2 regions of the Parashewanella sp. 2304DJ23-3 genome follow, and region 1 is predicted to be linked to the other one. Evidence: predicted binding sites of a transcription regulator. Region 1 holds the regulator's gene; the other holds the start of a gene.
What was found. Region 1 encodes ArgR, which controls arginine synthesis, uptake and breakdown. Its sites were predicted from a motif close to ANTGAATANNTATTCANT; they were not measured.
Positions count from the first base shown of each region.

Region 2: a site for ArgR is predicted at 1,412-1,429, ahead of AC1EU2_RS13425 (arginase family protein). Genes of this name have one in related genera too.

Region 1 covers NZ_JBWQOH010000001.1:888,866-898,287, forward strand. The annotation lists gene AC1EU2_RS03915 (amidohydrolase) at 1-1,106, shown strand, start outside; gene AC1EU2_RS03920 (cupin domain-containing protein) at 1,428-1,745, opposite strand; gene mdh (malate dehydrogenase) at 1,821-2,756, opposite strand; gene argR (transcriptional regulator ArgR) at 3,099-3,566, shown strand; gene AC1EU2_RS03935 (Dyp-type peroxidase) at 3,643-4,575, opposite strand; gene AC1EU2_RS03940 (M13 family metallopeptidase) at 4,959-7,037, shown strand; gene AC1EU2_RS03945 (SMI1/KNR4 family protein) at 7,132-7,530, shown strand; gene AC1EU2_RS03950 (hypothetical protein) at 7,862-8,791, shown strand; gene AC1EU2_RS03955 (hypothetical protein) at 8,833-9,422, opposite strand, start outside.
Region 2 covers NZ_JBWQOH010000007.1:52,132-61,553, forward strand. The annotation lists gene topA (type I DNA topoisomerase) at 1-1,224, opposite strand, end outside; gene AC1EU2_RS13425 (arginase family protein) at 1,556-2,671, shown strand; gene astB (N-succinylarginine dihydrolase) at 2,746-4,083, shown strand; gene AC1EU2_RS13435 (Ig-like domain-containing protein) at 4,134-6,671, opposite strand; gene AC1EU2_RS13440 (dicarboxylate/amino acid:cation symporter) at 6,898-8,208, shown strand; gene AC1EU2_RS13445 (inosine/guanosine kinase) at 8,559-9,422, opposite strand, start outside.

The sequences.
Region 1 (9,422 bases):
AAAATGGAGAACTAACAGGAATATTTGAAGGCGCTACCGCTTCAATAATGATGTCGAAAAAGTTATTTTCTCATCTCATTACTCCTACACAAAATGCAAAGACCTTAAAATACATTACAGATCTGAGCCGCAAGTTTGGCATTACCACAACGAGTGAACTGGCTATGGGGGTCTTAGACTGGAAAACCGAACTGACTGCTAACACTCGTTTTTTTAATGCAGAGACAACACCAATGCGATGTGTTGTTGTTTCATTTTCAAGTTCACTTGTCAAAACCTATGGTAAAAATGCAGTTAATAAACTAGAAAGTTTAGAAGACCAAAGCACCAATAAATTAATATTTAATGGGGTTAAGTTTTTTTCTGACGATGCTTTTCTCAGCTTAAATATGAAAATGAAGCCACCAGGATACTTTGATGGCCATCACGGCTTATATTTAACACCACCAAAGTTTCTATACCAATTAATGTTGCCTTGGTGGAATGCAAACCAGCAAATCCATGTACACTCAAATGGCGACGCAGGAAATCAAGTTACTTTGAATGCACTTGCAAAATTACAATCGGAGAAGCCTAGATTTGACCACAGGTTTACTTTTGAACATTTAGGGATAGTGACGCCTGAAATGATTAAAAAAATGTCTAAATTAGGCGCATTAGCCAGTGTTAACCCATATTACTTGTATTACCGTTCTGATATGAACGAAGCATACATTGGCGCAGACAGAGCGGATACGACGATACCATTAAAAACACTATTAGATAACGATGTAACGGTTTCATTGCATGCTGATATGCCTGTAGCTCCGCCTGTTCCACTTGAGAAAGTTTGGATAGCAGTTAATCGAATAGGAATGTCTGGTAAGGTAAAAGCGCCGTCCGAGCGTATTTCGGTGTATCAAGCCATGAAGATGATTACCATAGATGCCGCATACACTTTAGGCATTGACGACAAAGTTGGTAGCATCGAAACCGGAAAGTTTGCCGATTTTACTGTTCTAGACGATGATCCCTTTACCGTCGATAAGACTAAAATTAGGGGGATTCATGTATGGGGAACCGTATTCGCCGGAAAGGTTTATCCAAGCAGTGAAATAAAGCCCTAGAGGCCGTTTCCAATTAACGATTTCGATTTGCTGTTGTAGGTTTTTTGTTTATTCAAGACGACGAATGTGAGGTGTAGTTGTTCTACATAAACATTCGGCAACACAGAAGAAGCGAAAAATATACACAGCCCTTAGGGTTACGCCTAAAATCGAAATGACTAATTGGGAACGGCCTCTAGTCTGGGGGACATTTACTCGTAAGCTTTTAATCATGACTAGAGGGCGTGCACTCTATTGAATACCATTGAATACATGACAAGTACTTTTAATTGGTATTACGAGCAAAAAAATAAAGAGAATGTGCATCTCAAGGAGCATATCCTAGGTGGAATAAAAAACAGCTAACCAAATCGTTTCAGCGTCGTCTTGTGTCCAAGCTACTCGATGCTTTAGATGAGCAGGAATGTTGTAATAATCCCCGTTTTTTAAATGAATAACTTGTCCATCTTCAAGTTCTAACTTAGCTTCACCTTTAAGAATAATGACCCATTCATTTTGATCTTGATCATACCAAAAATCTTCAGGGCTTTTGTGCCCTTTTGAAATGATCCGCTCAATCTTAATCTTGTCATTTCCGGCAATGGTTTCGAAGAACTCTTCGGAAAGCTCATTAGGTATATCTTTCAATATATTGTTCATTAATACTCGTTATACTCTATGCACAAAAAAGCGGAGCATTTGCTCCGCTTTCAATTTTAGGATATTCGCTTAAGTTTACTTAACGAATTCAACACCAATTTTGATGTCACCTTTAAGTGTGTCTAGCATTGCATCACGTGCGTTTGATTCAAACTCGCTAACGTCACCATAAGACAGTACTTTTTCAACACCGTTTTTACCCAAAACTACAGGTTGTGCGAAAAATTCAGCGTGCTCACTACCACCATCAACGTAAGCGCATTCAACAACATTTGCTTCACCTTGAAGGCCACGAACTAGTGATAAGCCAAAACGACAAGCCGCTTGACCCATTGAAAGTGTAGCGCTACCGCCACCAGCTTTAGCTTCAACTACTTCAGTACCCGCATTCTGGATACGGTGAGTTAGTGCTGCAACTTCTTCATCAGTAAAGCTCACACCTTCTACTTGAGAAAGTAGAGGAAGAATCGTTACACCACTGTGACCACCAATAACATTGATGTTCACATCAGCAGGGCTTAAACCTTTCGCTTCAGCGATGAAAGTTTCAGAACGAATAACATCAAGTGTAGTAACACCGAACAGACGGTTCTTGTCGTATACGCCAGCCGCTTTTAATACTTCAGCAGCAATCGCAACAGTAGTGTTAACAGGGTTAGTGATGATACCAACCAATGCTTTAGGGCATACTGCAGCAACTTTCTCGATCAAGTTACGAACAATACCAGCATTGATGTTAAACAGATCTGAGCGATCCATACCTGGTTTACGAGCAACACCAGCAGAAATAAGTACCACGTCTGCGCCTTCTAAAGCCGCAGATGGATCTTCACCAGCAAACCCTTTAACTTCAACATCTGTTGGGATGTGGCTTAGGTCAACGGCAACACCAGGTGTAACAGGAGCGATATCATATAATGATAATTTTGCACCCGCAGGTAATTGAGTTTTTAGTAATAGGGCAAGTGCCTGGCCGATACCACCAGCAGCACCAAGTACAGCAACTTTCATAGTTCTCTCCGTTGATTTATCGGTATTCTGTGACATAGATCATAATTATGGCGCAACCTTACTGGAATGCGAGCAAAATATCAATCTCACAACCTCTATACATAGCACTGAAAAAACTGAAAAATTGTAGCAGCGTAAACCTTAGTTTCCCCCACAATTACAAATGAATATTTATGCAATGCAAGTCATTTTATTTGACAAAAATGCATCTGTTATGCAAAGATCTTTAAGTTTTTTGAATATAAAGATTGAAAATTTATTCAAGTAAAAATGAAGTAACAGTTTAGATATTTCAATAAACTGTCGCAGATTGTTTAAGTTAAAAATCACTGAAAAATTATTATGACAAACAAGAACCAAGAAGAGCTCGTAAAAGTCTTTAAGGCTATTCTGAAAGAAGAACGATTTGGCTCTCAAAGTGAAATCGTTACTGCTCTACAATCCGAGGGGTTTAGTAACATTAACCAATCTAAGGTATCCCGTATGCTGAGCAAGTTTGGGGCAGTTCGCACCCGAAATGCAAAGCAAGAAATGGTTTACTGTTTACCAGCTGAGTTAGGGGTCCCAACAGCTGGTAGCCCACTAAAAAATCTAGTGTTAGATGTTGATCACAACTGTTCAATGATTGTTGTTCGCACCAGCCCAGGTGCTGCTCAACTTATCGCAAGGTTGTTAGACTCAATAGGGAAGCCTGAAGGAATTTTAGGCACTATTGCTGGTGATGATACAATTTTCATTACTCCATCAAACATTAGTAACATAGATAGAACATTAGAAACGATAAAATCACTATTCAATTACACTGAATAGTTAATTGTAATCTAAATGTAAAAAAGAGTACGTATGGGGCGTACTCTTTTATTTTATAGATAGTTGTGCTAGTGAATTAAACTTTTTCTAGTAAAAAATCTAGTGATGGGGCAAAAAATGAAGATCCTGTGAGGGCTTGAGTGTACTCCATCAGCTTATCAGTATGCCCATGTCCGTCACCTTTGATCATACTTGTTAACATATCTTCAAAATGTGCAGGCGTTCTACACACAGAAATAAACATTAAGCCTTGCTGCCTCAAAGATCCAAATGGCATGCTTTGCCTAAGAATTTCTTTAGACTTCCCGTTTTCATCTTTTAAATTCACACGTTTAATATGACTAGTTAACGGCTTATCTTCAGAAGCATACTCAATATCGTCTTGTTTGGTTCGAGCAATAATATCTTCTTGTTCTTTTTGTGGAAGTCGATGCCAGTGATTCAGCTTGTGCTCGTATTTTTGAACGTGAACATAACTCCCGCCTTGAAATTCTTCATCCTCTTCTTCGACCAAAGCAACTTGTTGACGCTGGCGACCTTTCGGGTTTTCAGTGCCATCAACAAACCCTGTTAGATCACGGCTGTCCATGTATCTGAACCCACGCTCTTCATCGACAAGTTCCACAAGTCCTTCAAGCATCTGATGGATTTCATTAGCCACTAAGTGAAGCACATCATAACGATCACAACGAATATGAAAGAAAAGGTCAAACTCAATAGCTGGAGCAACTAAGTCATTGTATTGAAGTGATGGAAACGGTCTTAACAGTTGCGGTCTAGAATCTGGGTATAAACTGTCCCAATAATTCGCACCTACAGCCACAAAACCATTGAAAGCGCTGTCTGCATGCTGATCGGTCTGCTCAAAAATATATTGTGCGACTGATGCTAAACAAGGACGTAATAAAGGCTCTACATGATCACGAGCGTTATACATCAAATAAATACTGTGTAGATTCCCTTCAGCGCAAATCCCGAGTTGTTCCCTTGGCATTGATTCTATATCCATGTTTTTCTCCTGAGAGTAATTTCATACTAAACAATTAAATGGATAAATTCACGACGATTTTAGCTTAATGCGTCTAAAAAACCACTGGAGATTTCCCTCAAGCTCTACCAATATGAAATAACCTACGAAAGTATGGCTAGAATAAATTCAGACCAATAAAGTAGTAATCGAATTTAGACTTATCACTTTTTTTCTCACCTTCACATAGCTTCTCATCAAACATATTTTGCAACCTCAAACGAGGATTTTGAAGCGTGATTGGGATATACAATTGATAGTGATATAGCCATATGAAATAACTACATATCTTGAAACAGATTGTCATTGTTTCTCATCGATTTTTGATATAGCTTAAAAAAGCATCAATTCATATAGGAAACATCATGAAACGAATCATTCTCGGTAGCTTAGCTGCTTCTGTTGTATTCGCGTTAACCGCATGTGGAAATGATAGATATGCTCCAACTCCCCCTCCTCCACCAAACCATAATGAACAAGGCGTTAATTCCTTAAAATCAGGAATTGATTTTGCTAACTTCGACAAGTCCGTCCGTCCGCAAGATAACTTTTATCGTTATGTAAATGGTACTTGGTTAAAAAATGCCAAGATTCCAGGAGATAGAACCAGCGCAGGTGCCTTCTATGATTTACGTGAAAAATCTCAAGAAGATGTGAAAAATATCATCGAGCAACTTGCTGATAAACCAAATTTAAAAGCTGGGACTGATGAGCAGAAAGTAGCTGACCTTTATCGTTCGTTCATGGATGTTTCTAAATTAGACCGGCTCGGCATTACTCCAATTCAACAACAATTTTCTGATATCAAAAAACTTAGAAATAAATCACAACTTGCGGGTTATTTTGCAAAAAGTCAGCGACTTGGCAGCGGAACACCCATGGCTTTCTACGTAGACATCGATGCCAAAGATTCGAGCCGTTATGCGCCGCACATATGGCAATATGGCTTAAGCCTGCCAGACAAGGACTACTACTTTAATAAAGAAGAACGCTTTGTAAAAATTCGTAAAGCATTCGTAGCGCACATAGCCAAGATGTTTAAGCTTGCTGGCTTACCTGATGCTCAAAAAGCCGCTCAGACAGTTATGACACTAGAAACTGATATCGCTAAGCAGCATTGGGATGTCGTTGATAATCGTGACAGCACCAAAACTTACAACCTTTATCAAATAAAAGATCTTAAAAAACTGTCTCCGCAAATCGACTGGGCTGTGTATTTAAAAGATCTTGGAGTCAAAAACCAGAAAACCATCATAATCAATCAACCGAGCTTCATAACCGGGCTTGGTAAAGTAATAGCTCAACACTCAATGTCTGATTGGCGCACATATCTGACTTGGCAATCTTTAACCAGTGCTGCGAGCAATCTTTCTCAGCCTCTGGATAAAGAAAACTTTGAATTTTTTGCTAAGACGCTTAATGGTCAACAACAGCAGCAACCTCGCTGGAAAAGAGGTGTAAGCACAGTAAATGGTGTACTTGGTGAGGTGGTCGGCAAGGTTTACGTTAAACGTCACTTTACCCCAGCCGCTAAAGAACGCATGGAACACCTCGTTGAAAACTTACGTGCTGCCTATAGTGACAGCATTAACGGCTTACCTTGGATGAGTGAACAAACTAAGGTGGCCGCTCAAGAGAAGCTCAGTAAATTTGTTCCTAAAATTGGTTACCCAGATAAATGGGAAGATTACAGTAAACTCACAATCAAAAATGGAGACTTAATTGGTAATATCGAGCGCGCAGCTAAGTTTCAATTCAATAAAGACTTAGCCAAGCTTGGCTCACCGATAGATAAAGCAGAATGGCATATGACACCGCAAACGGTGAATGCTTATTACAATCCAACCATGAATGAAATTGTATTCCCTGCAGCCATTTTACAGCCACCCTTCTTTAATATGGCGGCGGACGATGCGGTGAATTATGGTGGTATTGGTGCTGTTATTGGCCATGAAATGGGTCATGGTTTTGACGACCAAGGCGCTAAATTTGACGGAGAAGGTAATCTAAGAAATTGGTGGACACCGAGCGATCTTGCAAAATTTAATGATCGTACGGCTCAATTGGTCAAACAATACGATGGCTATTATGTTTTCAAAGATTTACCAATTAATGGCCAACTGACTTTAGGTGAGAACATTGGTGATTTATCAGGTTTAACCATTGCCTATAAAGCTTATCAAAAATCTTTGGATGGCAAGCCTGCACCAATTATTGATGACTTAACTGGAGATCAGCGTTTCTTTATCGGCTTTACGCAAATTTGGCGAGGCAAAAAAACAGAAGCCGCTGCACGTAATCAAGTCGCCACTGATCCTCACTCTCCTGCAGAGTTTAGAGCTGTAGGCTCACTTTCAAATATGCCAGCATTTTACAAAACCTATGGTGTTAAGCCAGGTGATAAGATGTATATCGCACCTGATAAACAGGTGAAAATCTGGTAAATACTCTCATTTGATTCAAAATAAAAAAAGCCGCTGCCATTTCGTTGCGGCTTTTTCTATACTTGTCGAAAATCACATCTTGATAACCCATAATATGAACGACATTATTGATCAGCTCCAAGATGCCAGCATCGAAACTGCATTTCCGCTTGAACTACCAACCTTTGAACAATTAGTTGAGGTTGAAGAACAAATTTTAATTCCGCTTCCTGGTGCTCTAAAGGAATATCTTTTAGAAGCCAGCGATGTCATTTTCGGTAACGTTGAGCCTGTCACTGCGGCAGATCCAAGCTCACATACTTTTTTACCGGAAGTGACGAGCTATGCTTGGTCAATTGGTTTACCTAGAGATCAAATTGCCATCTGCCAAGTTGGCGATAACTTCTATTGCATCGATCAACAAGGTGAAGTCCGATATTGGCAAAATGATCGTTTTACTGAGCATTGGGAACATTTTTGGCTGTGGGCAGAAGAAGTGTGGTTGGCTAAATAGCCAACCATTTTTATGGCAGTAACATCTAAAAACTGAGATCTTCGTTACAAAAAGCATCAATTTTCAATCATAAATCACACTTAACAGCACTTTTGCTATTAACTGATTAAAAATCAAACTTTGATCACACTTATTCTTATAAATCAGTAAATAACCTATTACATAAACTTATTTTAATAAGGTGATCACGAACACAATACCATTTAAGTTGTTTGTTTTTATTCGTTAAAATAACAACATGAAATTTTGCTAAATAAATTCTAATTCATCATTAATTACTTTCTTTCATCGTAATATGAAGTGGTCGGTGAAACATGAAAGGAGCAAGATGATGGCCAGTCCAGTAACGAATAGCATTCCATTTAGTCCCTACGGGATTAAAGGTGAAAGCGACAGTTTTATCATGCCGAAAAAGTTTCAAATTAGCCCTGAGCTGGTTGATAAACTTTCACATGCTGAAACTGAAGAAGCGGCGCTCGAGTGTGTCCCCTTGCTTCATTTGCAGGAAGCGATAATCCAAGCTCCTATTAGCGACGCAATAACCCATCTATGGCACATCGTTCATCAACCCGATGAAGCCAACATCTCTGATGCACTTGATATGCTCACCCATTCAGCAGAGCTCGAAGCTCTGGGCAAAACCTCAACAGATTTTGAGCGTTTTCAATTCAAAGCTACAAAAACAGAAGGAAAGCTGGTCTTCAATGTTGAAATTAAAGGCAGCCCGGTAGAGAAGCAGTTGACGGTTAACCCTATGCCCGCAGAATTAACTGAAATCGCTGAACAACCCATTTCAAATAAAAGCGAGTTCTTTACCGGGAATGCCCCTCTTCATAGCAAAAAACTACTCGAAGATGTGTCTTTGAGCCTAAGTAACGATGGTAAGCTTGAGCTAAAAGGTAAATACCTGAACCCGTCCCAGCATGCTCGACTATTGGGTGAGATCAGTAATTTAACCCCTAATCAGCAGAAGATTTTTATGGCCAATAAAAATCAAGAATTACAAAAATGGATTACATTTAACTCCAATTTATGGGCGCATGTTGCGGATAAAAGTGAACAATTCATCAAAGATGCTGGTCATTTACTTGAAGTTGCTCCACCAGAAAGTGCGAGTGCAATGGAACAAACACTGCAAGTAATAGGGCTTATTAGAGATATTTCGAATGTTCAAGACCTTTATCAACAGAGAATGTTAGGAGAAATTGTTACGCAATCATTTTCAAGACCAAGGCTTTCTTCCCAAGTAAGTTGGGGATAGCACTACAAAGGGAGTAGAACGAGTACTCCCTTTTAACCGCCTTAAAAACCCATCACAATCATTTTAGAAAGAAACTCGTCGTTTTCGTTATCACCGACATCTGCATAATCAGTGACTTGATAATGATTTCTGGAATTCACCTTTCTCTGTATCACTTTTGCATCAGTGATAAGTGAACTAAGCTGCCAAGACTTCGTTTTACCTTTCTGAATGAGCCTCAAATGCTTGGGTAACTGATAATAACTCAACCATTCAATATCGATTCCCTGCTTTGAATCCATTTTCACCGTTTCATCACATGCAAAATCAGAGGCTTTAGGTGCAGAAAGTTCAAAGTCACTTAAGGCAATCACTGAATTGAGCTTATTCCACTTCCTGGTATTAGCTTCAACGGTCTTATGATTGAGTTGATATTCAATGCCTCGCTCAAACCCATCGTAATAACGTGTTAGTTGTACGCTCACTGACTTTTTTTTATTCGAAACGTACCAATATTCCGCTTTTTTCTTATATGGGTATTCATACACCACTTTATTTTTGAGCCTCCATACATTGACCGGATAACTGACCATCTCTCCTTCAGTATTCGTTACACTTACTTGATACCTGGCACCGATTCTCAATTTATCAA
Region 2 (9,422 bases), on a different contig from region 1:
CACAAATTGACGCCAAATAAGTTCATATAAGCGCTGTGCGTCACGTTCCATTTCATTTAGGAATGCAGCTTCAAGTTTTACGTTTGAAGGTCTAATCGCTTCATGGGCTTCTTGAGCGCCTTGCTTACTCCCGTATCGAATTGGATTCTCAGGTAAATAGGCTGCACCAAACTCAGAACCAATCATCTCACGAACGTTATCCAATGCTTCTTGGCTCAAGTTCGTGGAGTCCGTACGCATATAAGTGATGTGACCCGCTTCATATAAGCGCTGCGCCAACATCATGGTTTTCTTAACACCGAAACCTAAACGTGTACTGGCTGCTTGTTGCAAAGTAGAAGTGATGTAAGGTGCAGACGGTTTACTGCTGGTGCCTCGGACATCACGAGCAACAACTTTAAACCCTGCAGAATTTAAGGCGCTTACAGCAACATTTGCTTCAGCTTCATTCTTAGGTTTAAAGGCGTCACCCTTATACTTAACAACTTCAAGTTTTAATTTGTCACTAGCTGCAGTTTGAAGTTCAGCAAATACATCCCAGTACTCTTCTGGCACAAAAGCTTTAATTTCACCTTCACGCTCAACAACTAAACGCACTGCTACAGATTGAACACGCCCCGCAGATAAGCCACGTGCAACTTTTTTCCAAAGAAGTGGCGATACCATAAAACCAACAACACGGTCTAAAAAGCGACGTGCTTGTTGTGCATTAACCATATTGGTATCGAGTTCTGATGGTTTACTGAAGGCATCTTGAATGGCAGATTTGGTGATCTCATTAAATACAACTCGTTGATAGCGAGATTCATCACCACCAATTATCTGTTGTAAATGCCAAGCAATCGCTTCTCCTTCTCTATCCAAATCGGTTGCGAGATAAACGCAATCAGCGTTTTCTGCTAACTTCTGTAGCTCGTTAACGACTTTCTCTTTACCAGACAATATTTGATATTTTGCTTTCCAACCGTTTTCTGGGTCAACACCCATACGAGCAACCAAGGCTTTCTTTTCTTTTTGCTTTTTATACTTAGCCTTCTCTTCAGCTGACATTTTACGAACTTCTGCCGCTGTTTTTGCTGCTTTATCAGTTGTTTTTGCAGAGGACGATGTTGGTAGATCACGAATGTGACCAACACTGGACTTAACAATAAAGTCTTTTCCAAGATACTTATTAATTGTCTTAGCTTTAGCCGGAGACTCGACAATAACTAGCGATTTTCCCATAGTGTGATTTACGCCAAAATGCAGATGAAGATAAAATTGGCAACATATATAGAGTGTTGTGCCGAGAGTTTCAAGTCATAACCTCCTTTATTTGTGCCGCTAACTCACTTTTTAACCATCTAATAAAAAGTTGTAAAAAATATTTTTGCGATATTAAAACTTAATAGTCATATATTTACCACACATAAAAACATAGTTATGCAATTATTAGCGTAATTTTATGAATGTTTCAAATATTGAACAGTTGTGAAGCAAATTTTCATACGTATACTACTGAGCCATCTTCGAAGTATTCACCTTAAATACGAATAATATTAACAATAGGTATAAAATGACTGATTCTTTGCAATCTTTGATTACTAAACTCGAAAACTGCTTATGCCCAGCAGGCAACGGTGTATTTACTGTAAACACGGCAAAGGAAAGAAAGCAAGCATTACATTTAGCACTTTTTGGTGATGATGATGCAAGTGTTGTTGAAAAAAACTGGAAAACGTCGCTTCTTCAATTACCCACTGATAATAAAAAAGCAGTCGTGATGGGAATTGCATCAGATTGCGGGGGTGGTATCCTACGAGGTGCAAACTGGGGACCATTATTCCTTCGTAATACACTGTTAAATCAACATAATTCTCTTAGTTACTTCGATTTAGGTGATATACGTGTTATCCCACACTTACTTCATGATAAGTACCTTAACGACCCAACAATTAAAAATTGCCGTAAAGCATTATATCAAGATCCTCAGTCATCTTATCCAATCAGTCCTTTAAGCATTACTGAAGATGTATTGCACGATTTCTATGCTGAGTTCCCGAATAAAGGCATCTTTGGAATTGGTGGTGATCACTCAAACAGTTACCCTTTAACAAAGGCATACTTACAAGCGAAAAAGAAGCAAGGTAAACGTGTCGCCATCATTCACTTTGACGCTCATACAGACCTACTTGTTGAACGCTTAGGTATTGATCTGTGCTTTGGTTCTTGGTGTACTCACATTCTTGATGATTTGAATGATAACAGCCACTTAGTTCAAATTGGTATTCGTTCAAGCGGTAAACCGAAATCACATTGGGAAGATACGTTTGGTGTAAGACAACATTGGGCGCACGAAGTGATTGAAAATGGTGCGGCCAAAACAGTTGAAACAATTTTAACTCATTTAAAAAATGAAAAGATTGATGAGCTTTATGTCAGTTTTGACATTGACGCCATTGATTCTGAGTTTGCTTCTGCCACTGGCACACCTGAGCCGGATGGATTAACACCTGAACAAGCAAAAGAAATCATTGCAACACTGTCAGAGTTTTATCCAATAACAGGTGCTGATATGATGGAAATCGCACCGTTTACAGACGCTTCCGGCCGTGGTGCTTCGAGTTCAGAAGAAACATTAAGGGTCGGTGGTGACATTTCAGCAATGTTAATTGAAGCCATTTCTAAATAAACGAACAAAAAGTTAGCATTCATTAAGCTTGATTTGTCTATATTTATATTACTTGTAGACCAATCAAGCTTAAGATGAAATACATTGAAGCAAACTTTGATGGCCTCGTTGGGCCCACTCATAACTATTCCGGTCTTTCTGTTGGGAATGTCGCATCAATCAAAAGTGCGAACCAAGTTTCCAACCCTAAAGCCGCAGCACTTCAAGGATTGAAAAAAGCAAAAGCCCTTGCTGATATGGGGTTAACTCAGGGAATACTTGCCCCCCAGGAGCGTCCTGACATTTACACGCTCAAAAAACTCGGGTTTACAGGCTCTGACAGCCAAGTTCTTGAAAGATCCTTTAAACAAGCTCCAATACTCTTTAACGCATGTTGTAGCTCATCTTGCATGTGGACGGCGAATGCGGCAACAGTATCTCCTAGTCCCGATACTTTCAATCATAAGGTACATTTTACCGCAGCGAACCTTATCGATAAGTTTCACCGCAGCATTGAACATGAGAGCACATCTCAAATTTTGAAGGCAACGTTTCCGTCAGATAAATACTTCACACATCATCAAGCTTTACCCTCTCATACGTATTTTGGTGATGAAGGCGCAGCTAATCACACTCGTCTTTGCCAAAGCTATGGTGATAAGGGGTTAGAGGTATTCACTTTTGGTGAATGTATCCAGGATCGTAACTTACCGAAACCTAAACTCTATCCTGCCAGACAAAAACTTGAAGCTTCAGAGGCTATTACTAGATTACACCAGTTGTCCCCAAATGAGGTTTTCTTTGTTCAACAGAATCCAGATGTAATTGACGAAGGTGTTTTCCATAACGATGTCATAGCTGTAGGGAATCGCAACGTCCTTTTTTATCATGAAAGTGCTTATTTAGATGAAATTAAGATATTTGAACCTATCAACAACCTTCTCAATGGAACACTTGAATTAATTAAAGTTCCTTTGGCAAAAGTCTCAGTTTCAGACGCTGTATCGAGCTACCTATTTAATACTCAATTGGTTGATTCAAACGATGGTGCCATGAGATTGATTGCCCCAATAGAGTGTAAAGAAAACCCACGAGTTTATGATTATCTTTGCGAGCTGATGACTCGTGAAACTTCAATCAAAGAGGTTAACTACTTTGACGTAAAACAAAGCATGAAAAACGGTGGTGGACCAGCGTGTTTGCGTTTACGAGTCGTCTTAAATAATGATGAACTATCCGCAGTAAATCAATCAACATTACTGGATGATGCATTGTTCATAACGTTAACCGAATGGATAAGTAAACATTATCGAGATCGATTAGAAATTAGAGACTGTGTTGATATTGAGCTATTGAATGAGTCAAGAACGGCGCTGGATGAATTAACTCAAATTTTAGATTTAGGATCCATTTATCCTTTTCAGCGTATTTAGGGGCATAAAAAAGCCGCTCATTTGAGCGGCTAGATGTATTCCAACACTAATTAGAAGATATTAACATCAATACTAAAGAGGCCAACAGGTGCTCCATTCGGAGTCTCAATCGAAACACTTAATATACCTGTGTCCGGTTCATCTGCCCCTTTAACCACAGCTGTAATCTCTGTACCTCTGTTTTCATTAGTATCTGGCCACTCCAATGTCGATGCACTTGCCATCGAACCTGCTGAAGTACTAAATCTAATAATTGTTCCTGCAGGCATTGGTTGGTTATGAAGATCCGAAACTGTGAATGTTACAGAGCCAGTACCTTTACCATCAATATCAATGACTGAGTTTCCTGAAATATCATCAGAAATATCTGCTGGGCTAATTGGAGTAACATGTGCATTACTGCCTGACATTATAATGACAAGGCTTCTGCGTAATGGACTCGATTTAGGGTTATTAACACCATCAGCACAAATATTAACTAAATCAGACTTACACAATACACCGTTATACTTCCCATCAGCGGCATCATACGTACCATCCTGTGTCAATGGTAAAGTAGGAAACGGGATTAGTGACTCATTATCTCCACCTGCTCTCTCTATAATGCCAGCAGGGTGATCTTGATGAGGGTTAAACAGTCCATCTTCATTGTGATCAGTGTATGGATCTGCCAAATCATATGGCTCTCCAGAAACATCTTTCCCGCTTAGAAACTTTTGAGCCTCTTCTTCAGTATCCAACCAACCACTTCCATCAGTGTCAGTAAAGGACTCTTCACCTATTGCAGTAGCAGTGATCGTTACCCGCCCACCATAAACACCTTTATGGAAATTTCCGCCAAAATAAGCATCATTATCAGCACTTAAAGCATCGACAGGTACTCTTCCTTCTATGCCTATCACACCATCAGCTAAACTACCGTTTGCATGGAATACTTGCCCTAATGGTTTAGGATTTGAACTTATCCATTCGACAGAACATTCGCCGTTTTCGGTTTGACAGTTTGGACCGATATCACCGCCCTCAGAAGTAAATGAAACCGTAGTGCCATCTGGAGCCGGATTGTTAAATTTATCGGCTAATCTAGCAGTAATAGTGACTCTCGCATCATTCCGGTTCCAACCTTCGACATTCAATGACGATGCAGAAAGAGTAAAGCTGTCTTGATCTGGAATACCAGTTGAAACAGCAAGTTGACTTGACTGCCCTAATACGAGCGGAGACGTGCCCAGTACTGTTGCTGTCACTCGAACTGGTGTAGCAACTGTGCCCGCATTTACGACAGTTTGAACAAAACCTTCAGCGTTTGTTGTTGCCTGCGTAGGGTTTATTGATAATCCCCCTGCGTTGTTATTCAGAGCAAAACTAACATCCTGATTGCTTACAGGATTGCCATTTTGATCTAGAACTCTAAATCTTACTACCGAAGTTTCTTGATTACCTGTTCCTTTAATCGTCAATAGTTCAGGAGTTGCAGAAATAAAAGAAATACTACCTACATTTGCAGGTAAAACATTCAACGAACCTGTTGCAGATAAATTCAACCCACCAGCATTCGCAGTCACATTTATTTGATCATCACCAACACAGCCTTCAGCGAGATAGGTTGTAGTAGCAACGCCGTCAACTGTAGCTACTGGAGAGCTTATTTGTGCTTGTTGAGGGTTACTTGTTGAACACCTTGAAGTGAAAGTAACGTCAATTGGTTGAGTATATGGATTACCACTGTCATCTTGGACCTTCACAGAAATAGTAGCAGTGCCTCCAGCCGATAACTGCTGCACACTCACATCAGCAACACCTTCAACAAAAGGTGTACCGCCTCCCATAACTAGGTTCGTAGCGCCAACCACAACAATTGCAGTACCTGACTCACCTGTTGATGTAGTCGCAGTTACCTCTCCGGCTCCTAGTTCATCATCAGCATAAATGCTTATTCGTGCCATACCTTCTGAATCAGTTACTGCGGCATCAGGGATCAACCTTCCTATTGATGTAGAAAACGTAACGATTGACGGATTATTTCCCCCAGTTACTGTAGCAACAACAGTAGCTGGAGACAATGAGGTAATAGACTCAACAGGCTCTCCTTCGCTATCGACTATTGAAACAGATACTTGGATGCCTGAACCGGCATCACCACCATCACCGACCATTGTCACGACAATATCAGTTGTAACAGAGTCATCACCTTCAAGAGTTGCCGATACCGTAGTTGCACCTGCAATATTACCCGTCGAAAGCTCAATACTCGCAATACCTTCACTGTTCGTTGCAACTTTATTATTTGCAACACTAAAGGCCCCCATATTTTCATCACTTAATGAAAATACAACAACTCGATTTGCTTGGACTTCATTAGAGTTGTTCACAACTTTTGCTGTGAGCGTAGCTGGAGCAGATTTAGAAATAGTTGTAGTTGAGGATTCTAGAGAAATAGCATAAGTGACATCGGTACCACCATTGCCTCCGCCGTTATCACCGCCACTGGAGCCATCATCTTTAATGCCACCATCACCTCCGCCACCACAAGCCCATAATAGTAACGTCGAAAATAAAAGGAATATAACTTTGTAACCTGACTTCATAATGCCAGACTCCCTGTCTTATAATTGTTAATTAGCTAGAGTATTGACTCGTGACATATAGGCTAACACTACATAAATTTAACGCAACTTTTTAAACGTTTTTTTAACCTTAACTTTTGATTAAAAAAAGCTCAAATCAATGGCTATATTTCCAATTACTACCGATTCTTGTTAGCATTCGTTCAATTTCCTGCATACGCCTTAACAAATTTTTAAAATAAGGGGCATTGTTTTGAGTAACTCAAAAAAGCTTGGTCTCACAAGCAAAATCTTTATCGGTATGATTTTAGGCCTATTAATAGGCGGCGCACTACGTCTTGCATTCCCAGAAAGTCAGTTTATCGATGGTTATATTACTAACGGGGTAATGAACGTTGTCGGTTCAGTTTTCATCAATGCATTAAAAATGCTTGTTGTTCCTCTGGTCTTTATCTCTCTCGTTTGTGGTACTTGCTCGTTAAGTGACCCTGCCAGCTTAGGGCGCTTAGGTGGTAAAACGATCATTTTTTACATGGCGACCACCGCCATCGCTATTTCATTAGCCATTTTTGCTGCTGTTGTCATTCATCCAGGAAACGGGAGTATGCATATAGAGCACTTGGAATATGCGGCTAAAACAGCCCCGAGCTTAAGCCAAGTATTCATCGACATGGTGCCAACAAACCCATTAAAAGCAATGGCTGAAGGTAAGATGCTACAAATCATCATCTTTGCTGTTGTATTTGGTTTAGCGATTTCTCATTTAGGTGAACGTGGCAAACGCATTTCAGCGCTGTTTGATGACTTAAATGAAGTCATTATGAAAGTCGTAACTTTAGTAATGCAGCTTGCACCGTACGGTATTTTTGCTCTTATCACCAAGCTTGCATTAACGCTTGATTCTGAAGCTTTTGAGTCAGTTATTTATTACTTCCTCGTTGTACTAGGTGCTCTACTTGTACACGGTTTAATTATCTACCCGATACTGCTCAAGCTATTTACCAACTTAAGCCCTTTTACCTTTTTAGCCAAACTACGCGATGTACAACTGTTTGCCTTTAGCACAGCAAGTTCTAATGCAACTTTACCTGTGACAGTTGAAACAGCTGAACATCGTTTAGGTGTGAGTAACAAAGTTGCTTCTTTTACTCTTCCTCTCGGTGCCACCATTAATATGGACGGTACGGCGATTATGCAAGGTGTTGCGACAGTATTCATCGCTCAAGTATTTGCTATTGATTTAACCTTAACTGACTACTTAACTGTAATCGTTACTGCTACTTTAGCCTCTATTGGTACAGCTGGCGTTCCTGGCGTTGGTTTAGTGATGTTAGCCATGGTACTGAATCAAGTTGGTTTACCTGTTGAAGGTATCGCCTTAATTATTGGTGTAGATAGACTATTAGATATGGTAAGAACGGCCGTCAATGTAACAGGTGACAGTGCAATTACTTTGATTGTTGCCCGTTCTGAAAATGAATTTGACGAAGATAAGTTTAATGACCCTGATGCAGGGAAGCTAAAAGATAACTTAACCGAACAAGTTAACGCTGAATAAATTCTCGTATGTGCCGTAGAGTTCTATCTACGGCACATTTACCGCACTCAGATTAATACCTTGTCACTCTAAATTACAATGCGTATTTTTACTCACTTGGGGCTGCTTATCTTAGTCTTGAACCCACTAGATATTGCTACAGGGAACATGGTCAAGACAAGTTACATGCTCTGAAGTACCCGCTTTAGCCATTTCAAAGCCTCTGCGATGAGAATTAAACTCCTTTTAACCAAACCCTCAATAAAAAGAAAACCTCCCAAATTTGACGTTGAGAGGTCCATTACTTAAGTCTTTAGTTAAAACTTCAATTAATTTGTTAAAAACGAACAACCTTTAACGAATGATGCTCTCTATCTTTCCCAATAAGATTCTTCTAAGCTGTCTTCTCGCTCAGGTAAGCCGCGAGAAAGTCTAGGGCTATGCTGTGCCAATACTTCATATGCAACACGGTTAGCGTATTTACAGATTTGTGAAAACGATGAATAACATAAACCGTCAGAAAGATGCTTGCTTGAACCTGGCACGTTAACTCTGTGGAAACCGTTAGCAGATAAATCATGTAGTAACGCTGATAAAGCACCGTCACCGGCACCATTCGTATTGCGAATTTTTTCAGGGCCACCCATGTACGGCGAAATATGCGCAAACACTTTTATAGGTTCTTTGCAGTCACGCTTGCGTTTTGGACGAGAGAATTCGTAACGATTAAATTCAGGAATCGCACCTGGAAGAAGAGTGTGAGCAGTCTCACGTTTCTCTGAATCTTGGGTGTAACCAGCCGTATATAAACCCAGTGGTCCAGCTGTCGTAAGCACCATATCGCACCACTCTAGTGCGGCTTCACTCGCAAGCAGTGGGTCTGATAACCCGGTCAGCGCTTCACCTTCGTCTTCATTCATCGCTAGAATCGTAATGTGCTCTTCGATAAACGCTTGCCACCATTGCGGATCTTCATCAATTAAAAATCGAGTACCCAAGGTAAGTACAACTGGCACATCCGCTTCTTTCGCATATTCTATCGCTTTAAGCGCTGCATCCGTCATACGGTCTTCTTTACTGGCACGCATTAGGTAAGCGGTAATAACAAGCGCAGAACTGTTCTGAACGACTTCTTTATTTATGTATTCAGGTGTTAACTTGTCCATCGAACCTTTACTGATGGCAAACGTTCTTTCGCCATTATCTGAAATTAAAGTAAAACAACGCCCGATTGG